2 regions of the Rhizobium sp. R693 genome follow, and region 1 is predicted to be linked to the other one. Evidence: riboswitches for the same ligand, from Rfam matches in the RefSeq annotation. Region 1 holds a riboswitch; the other holds the start of a gene.
The links. A riboswitch is a leader RNA that binds a small molecule or an ion and turns the genes downstream of it on or off. The one in region 1 is predicted to bind glycine.
Positions count from the first base shown of each region.

Region 2: another riboswitch for glycine. It lies ahead of gcvT (glycine cleavage system aminomethyltransferase GcvT); the one in region 1 lies ahead of ATY79_RS06025 (D-amino acid dehydrogenase).

Region 1 is NZ_LOKY01000004.1:155,200-158,626, forward strand. Features, by position in the region: gene ATY79_RS06020 (LLM class flavin-dependent oxidoreductase) at 1-338, opposite strand, end outside; gene ATY79_RS06025 (D-amino acid dehydrogenase) at 574-1,872, opposite strand; glycine riboswitch at 1,870-1,955, opposite strand; glycine riboswitch at 1,957-2,047, opposite strand; gene ATY79_RS06030 (D-2-hydroxyacid dehydrogenase) at 2,167-3,147, shown strand; partial or broken gene ATY79_RS06035 (heme-binding protein) at 3,168-3,427, shown strand, end outside.
Region 2 is NZ_LOKY01000034.1:7,293-10,719, reverse strand. Features, by position in the region: gene gcvP (aminomethyl-transferring glycine dehydrogenase) at 1-240, opposite strand, end outside; gene gcvH (glycine cleavage system protein GcvH) at 240-602, opposite strand; gene gcvT (glycine cleavage system aminomethyltransferase GcvT) at 627-1,763, opposite strand; glycine riboswitch at 1,838-1,918, opposite strand; glycine riboswitch at 1,922-2,009, opposite strand; gene ATY79_RS20770 (hypothetical protein) at 2,121-2,390, opposite strand; gene crcB (fluoride efflux transporter CrcB) at 2,510-2,887, shown strand; gene ATY79_RS20760 (RluA family pseudouridine synthase) at 2,978-3,427, shown strand, end outside.

The DNA of each region.
Region 1 (3,427 bases):
TCCGTGACGAGACCGCCCGGGCCGACGCCCATGATGAAGCGGCCTTCGGAAAGATGATCGAACTGTGCGATCTGACCAGCGAGGCGGGCAGGATGGTGCTGAGGAAGGTTGAGAACCCCCGTGGCGAACTTGATCTGCTTCGTGGCATGGATCAGCGAACCAAAAAACTGGAGCGGATCTGCGATCGGTTCGCACGAGCAGGTAATATGCTCGCCGACCCAGACTTCAGCGAAATTCAGACGATCGGCGAGAATGACGGCTTCGCGATCCTGTTTCAGCAGCTCCGTGAAATTGCGCCGCTGATCATGAAGCGGCATCATGAAAAGACCGAGGTCCATGAGAGTCTCCTCTGTTGTAGAGATCGGCCTGTCCGATCCTCATCAGGAGAATTGCAACTGGCGTGCCAGTTGGAAACTCTTTCAAAAACAGTAGCCTAGAGGCTTGTTGTGATGAATCTCAGTAGCGCTGTTTAGTCTCAACTGTGAGAATCTTCGAGTCCATCAATCTCAAGTGATTTGAGACTCGCGATTGAGACGAAAAAAAAGGCCGGACAAGATCTCCGGCCCAAGTTGATCAGGCAACTCTCCTCGGCTGCCCGTGGGAGTATTCGTCCACTAATCCGGAAAGGAGTTCGGCCGTGGCGGCCGACAACGTCCAGCCGAGATGCCCATGACCTGTGTTGTAGAACACGCCAGGCCTATTGCCTTTTCGAACCTGCGGCATCATGTTTGGCATCATCGGCCGTAGTCCCGCCCAGGGAACCACGCGAGAGGTCGATGCACTGGGGAATAGCATCCGCACCCAGTCGACTAACGGTTTCGTACGATCAGACCGAATATCGCGATTGATACCGTTGAATTCGGCAGTTCCAGCTACCCTGAAGCGATCGGGCCCCAGTCGGCTGGTGACAATCTTGGCGCGGTCATCGAGCAGGCTGACCCAGGGTGCACCGTTCTGGCTTTCGGCATCATCGAGGTGAACGGTGATCGAGTATCCCTTCACCGGATAGACGTTCATCCGGTCACCTAACATGGACGCGAATTTGCGACTACCTACGCCAGCGCAGACAACAATCGCGTCGGCGTTTAGCAAGCGAACGGCGGTATCGGCTTCGTCAGTAGGCCTCCACGTTACCGTCACCTGGTTGCCCGCGACTACGTTCTGGACGTCTGCGTCAAACAGGAATTTGGCACCTCGTCGAAGGCAGGCCTCGGCCAGACCGCGAGTGAACTTATGGATGTCGCCAGTCGAGTCCGACGGCGTGAAGAAACCACCGAAGAAATCGCCCACGAGGGCTGGTTCGATACTCTTGATCTCGGTGGGGGAAACCGCTCGTCGGTCGAGGCCGCCGGCCTGCAGAAGTTCGTTGACCTTCTGCGCTCCATCGAAGCTCTTGCGGTCGTAGTACACGTGGAGAATTCCGCGCTTTTCGAGATCGAAATCAATGCCTTCGCTCTCAGCCATAGCAAACATGTGCTTGCGTGCCTCTATGGCAAGCTTGGTGGTCGCGATGGTGTTGTCCTCGTAACCGGAAATGCTTCCGAGAAACTCGCCCATCCACGAGTATTTGTGCCAGCTTGGCGAGGGATTCATCAGAAGCGGAGCGTCCTTCTTGAGCATCCACTTCATGCCCTTCACAACGGTCGACCAACTGTTCCAGACCTCTGCGTTGCTCGCGGACAGTTGACCGCCATTCGCGAAGGATGTTTCCATCGCCGGATAACGATGTCGTTCGATGACGGTCACATCGTGACCGCGTTTCAAAAGGGCATACGCCGTCGTTACGCCGGTGATGCCGGCGCCCAAAACCACGATATGGGACATAATCTCTCCAACAGTAGGTGCGGGACCTTGCCAGTCCCTTGCCCCCAATCTGTCTCTGTACCTGAGAGCTTTTCCTTCTTGTTGAAGGTCCCCTTCGGTGGACGCGGCGAGCCGTGTCTCTCTCCAGATTGTCCAAACCCGGCAGTCTTTTTGCCTGAGAGTTTCCTGGGGGGTTGCTCCGTCGGCGCGACCCTCCTGGGGCCATCTCTCCTGCAAGGCTTACGAACGCCTTTAGGGTAGGCATAGAAGGTTCGAAACGGCAATCCCCTTCCAGAAATTTTCAATCAAGCAACTGGCACACAGCTTGCAGGTACCATTCGTGTCACTGTCATGAGGATGAAAATGCGGGATTTTCTGGTTTACATCGAGAACAAGCATAGCCCGGAGTCACCCTATTTCGTTTCGAAAGAGGCTGTCTCTCGCGCACTTGGCTCCAATGCCAGTCGATCTGAGATCGTCGCCCATTCCGAACAGAAACCGGATCTGAATGTACTGCGTTCGGCGTCCTATTTCGTTGGTTCTGGCTTCGATGTGCGACGCCTCCAGGAACATGGCCGGTCGCTGCGCTTCGTGCATTGCACCAGTGCTGGCGTCGAAAAATACATGCCGTTGGATTGGTTGCCGAACAGGGCATTCTTGACCAACAGCAGTGGAGTGCATGCCGAGAAGGGTGGGGCGTTCGGGGCGATGACCGTCATGATGCTCTGCGAGGGCGTTCCGCGGCATATTCGGAACCAACGCTTGCGTCGCTGGGACAACCAGCTTTCGACGAACATTTCCAGCAAGACGGTCGTCGTTCTCGGGTTTGGAGAGCTGGGCAGCGCGATTGCTTCAAGGCTCCGACATTTTGGCGTGCGGATTGTTGGCGTCACCCGGAGTGGCAGGTCTCATCCAAGCGCGAATGAGATGGTTGAGGTCGCCGACCTCCAATCGGTGCTCCCCATCGCAGACTGCCTGGTTGTCAGTTGTCCGTTAACGCCGCAGACGTTCGGATTGATCGGCATGGAGCAGATCGCGGCGATGAAGGCCGGGGCATCCCTGTTCAACATCGCGCGCGGTCCCGTTGTCGACAACGTTGCGCTCTGCGCGGCGCTTGAGGCAGGGCACCTGAGTGGCGCTGCGCTCGACGTATTTGATCCGGAGCCGCTGCCAGCCACAAGTCCTCTTTGGGATGTCCCAAACCTCATGATCTTCCCGCATATCTCGTGCGATGACGCGGACGGTTACGTCGACCGCTGCCTGTCCATCTTTGCAGAGAACGTCGAACACGACTTGGCCGGACGCCCGTTGCGAAACCGCGTGGACGGCGCGGCCGGATACTAACCGAAACCAGGAGAAGATACGTGTCGAAAGCCTACAATGAAACCGTCGTGCTTTCTCAGTCCGGAGCGCTTACGGCACTGCATGCTGCCGTGGAGAAGGCTCAGGAAATGGGGGTGCCGCAATGCATCTTCATTGTCGATCCGAGCGGCCAAACTATCGTGAGCCTTCGGATGGACGGGGGCGAAATACCTCAGCATGCATACTGCTCGCGCGAAAGCGCGAACAGCAGCTTCGATTAGAAACCCGACAGGATCGATGACACCTGAGTTCGCTGTCGCTG
Region 2 (3,427 bases), on a different contig from region 1:
GTTGGCGGTCTCACGCAGCTTGTCGAGCGCCTCGCGCTCCGTCATCGGCGCGCCCCAGACGAGCGGTGCCTTCTGGCGGATGGAGGGCGGGACGGTCGCGTCGATCAGGTTGTCGAGGCTGCCGTAGCCGATCACCTTCAGCATATCCGTCATTTCGGCCGGCGACGGGCCGATGTGGCGACGGTTGGCGAAGTCGTAGGGCTGGTAGTCGGTAAACTGGAATTCGGTCGGCGTCGTCATTACGCAGTGAGCTCCTTGTAGGCCGCCTCGTCGAGCAGGCCATCGACGTCAGCGGCATTTGCAAGCTTCAGCTTGAAGAACCAGCCGGCGCCCTGAGGATCGGAATTGACCAACGATGGATCGGCGACGATAGCGGGGTTCACTTCGGTGATTTCGCCGTCCAGCGGACAATAGACGTCGGAAGCGGCCTTCACGGATTCGACGGTCGCGGCATTGCCATTCTTGGAGAAGGTGGCTCCGACTTCCGGCAATTCGACGAAGACGAGGTCGCCGAGCTGTTCAACGGCGTAGGTGGTAATCCCGACCGTCGCAACGCCGCCTTCAATCTTCAGCCACTCGTGTTCTTCGGTAAACTTCAGCATGATTGTTCTCTCCGGAAAAATGTTTCAGCGTTTGTAGGTTGGCGTAATAAAGGGGAGGGTACTGACGGTGACGGGCAGGAACTTACCGCGCACTTCAGCGTAGATCTGTGTGCCAACGGCTGCCTGGGCGACCGTGACATAGCCCATTGCGACGGGGTGTTCGACGGATGGGCCGAAGCCGCCCGAAGTCACTTCGCCGATCTCGGTCTTGCCCTCGGAATCCGCAAAAAGCTTGGAATGGCCGCGAACCGGGGCCTTGCCTTCGGGCTTCAAGCCGACGCGGCGGCGGGCTGCACCCCTTTCAAGTTCGGTTAGGATGCGGTCTGCGCCGGGGAAACCGCCGGCACGGGCGCCGCCGCTCTTGCGGGCCTTCTGCATGCCCCATTCGAGCGCTGCTTCCACAGGAGTCGTGGTGGTGTCGATGTCGTTGCCGTAGAGGCAAAGGCCGGCTTCGAGGCGCAGGCTGTCACGCGCGCCAAGGCCAATCGGCTCGACATCCGGATGCTCAAGCAACCGCCTAGCGACATCCTCGGCTTTGTCCGCCGGAATCGAGATTTCGAAACCGTCCTCGCCGCTGTAGCCGGAGCGCGAGACAAGACAGGAAACGTCGTGCAGTCGGCAATGGCGAACGTCCATGAACTTCATCGCGGCGACATCGGCCCAGAGTTCGGCAAGCACTTCAACGGCGCGCGGTCCCTGCAGCGCAATGAGTGCGCGGTCGAGCAGCGTGATATCGCAGGTATCACCAAGATGCTTTTGAAGGTGAGCAAGGTCGGCCTCCTTGCAGGCGGCGTTGACGACAACGAACAGGTGATCGTCGAGATGGGTGATCATCAGGTCATCAAGGATGCCGCCATTCTCGTCGGTGAAGAAACCGTAGCGTTGGCGACCTTCCGCGAGGCCGAGAATATCCACCGGAACGAGGCTTTCGAGCGCAAGGGCCGCGTCTTCGTACTTGCCCGACTTCGCCTTGATGACGACTTGGCCCATATGGGACACGTCGAATAGACCGGCAGACGTACGGGTCTGGATGTGCTCCTTCATCACACCGGCCGGATATTGCACGGGCATGTCATAGCCTGCAAAGGGAACCATGCGGGCGCCAAGCGACAGATGCAGCGCGTGAAGCGAAGTTTTCTTGAGGGCAGCAGTATCGTCCAACGACGCCTCCGGGGTTTGCGCCTGGATTTCCATGCGCGGGCTCAAATCTTCAGGCGCAGTTGCGCCTTGCATTTCGAGCCCCCTCTGTCCCTTCGCCTGAGATTGTTATCCCTTCGGCGAGCGTTTCGAGAACGCTTCTCTCCAGAGTTCCGTCTGCCCCTTGCTGGTCCTTTGGCCTGAGAGTTTCCGGGGCGGTTGCTCCTTCGGCACTGATCGCAGATGACCAGCTTCTCCCAACAAGGTCGAGGGCAATTATCTGGCCATGGCTATACTTGGCAAGGGGGAATGTCGCCGCCAAACAAATTTTTGTCGCGCTTTTAAGGATCGGCGGCTACGGAGATGGGAGGCGGGCGATGCTCAGCTGTCGCTGTAGAGCTCCAAAGCCTGTTTTAATCCAGCCTGCGGCTGCTTTTGCCCCATTGTCATGAGATCCAACGCCACTTCGGTCGATTGAATGATGTTGGACGGTTCCTCGACATCTTGGCCGCTGGCCGCCCTGGTCTGGCGGTCGGCAGCGCGGCGAGCTTCCTTGGCTGCCGTGCTTGCAGACACGCGCTGCGGAATCCGGAGCGTTTCAAACGCCGCGGCTGCGGTGCTCGCGGCTATGGTGCCTACCAAGACTGTCATACGCCAACACTAAGGCGCCCCACGTTCTTAACTGGCTAAATTAACCGCTGGCATTTTATGCATCTTGATCTTCTCCGGAGATAATCGGAATTTCCGGCACGGAAAAACAGAGACGACTCATGATTCAGGCCATACTTGTCGCCGTCGGCGGCGCGATCGGTTCCGTCCTTAGATACTACGTCGGCCGTTGGGCTCTCAGGCTCGCAGGCCCGGCCTTTCCGTGGGGAACCTTGACCGTCAATGTTGTCGGCTGCTTCGTCATTGGCGTATTCGCGGAAATGATCATCAGACGCTTCGACGCATCGCCGGAATTGCGCTTGCTGCTGATCACCGGCTTCCTCGGCGGTCTGACGACCTTCTCCTCATTCTCGCTCGATACAATTACGCTCTTTGAGCGTGGCGCGGCGCTATCCGGCGCCCTCTACATCGTCGCGAGCGTCGGCCTGTCGATGGCCGGTGTGATCGGGGGACTGGCACTTATGCGCGCGATCTTGTGAGATTACGGTTTCCGTTTTCAGCGAAAATGCTCTAAAGCCAGCCGCAAAGTCCGCGCGGCGCGCGGAAGACCATTTTCCGAAAGATGACGTATGGCGGGTATCGAACACATAAAGGTGGAGCCGGATGAGGCGGGCATGCGGCTCGATCGCTGGTTCAAGGTGCACTTCCCGGGTCTCGGTTTCGGCCCACTTCAGAAGCTTCTCCGATCCGGGCAGGTCCGCGTTGACGGCGGGCGTGTGAAGAGTGACACCCGGGTGCAGCCTGGACAGATGGTGCGCGTACCGCCGCTTGATGTTGACGCTAAAGCGAAGACCGGACCCATCGCTGGCCGCGATCTGAAGCACTCCGGCGATTTCGAACTGTTGTCGCGGATGGTGCTGCACGAAGACGACAAGGTCATCATCCTCAACAAGCCCGCGGGCCTTGCGGTGCAGGGCGGCTCGGGCGTGACGCGTCACATCGACAAGATGCTTGAAGCCTGGACCAGTCCGAAGGGCGAGAAGCCACGTCTGGTGCACCGTCTGGACCGAGACACATCG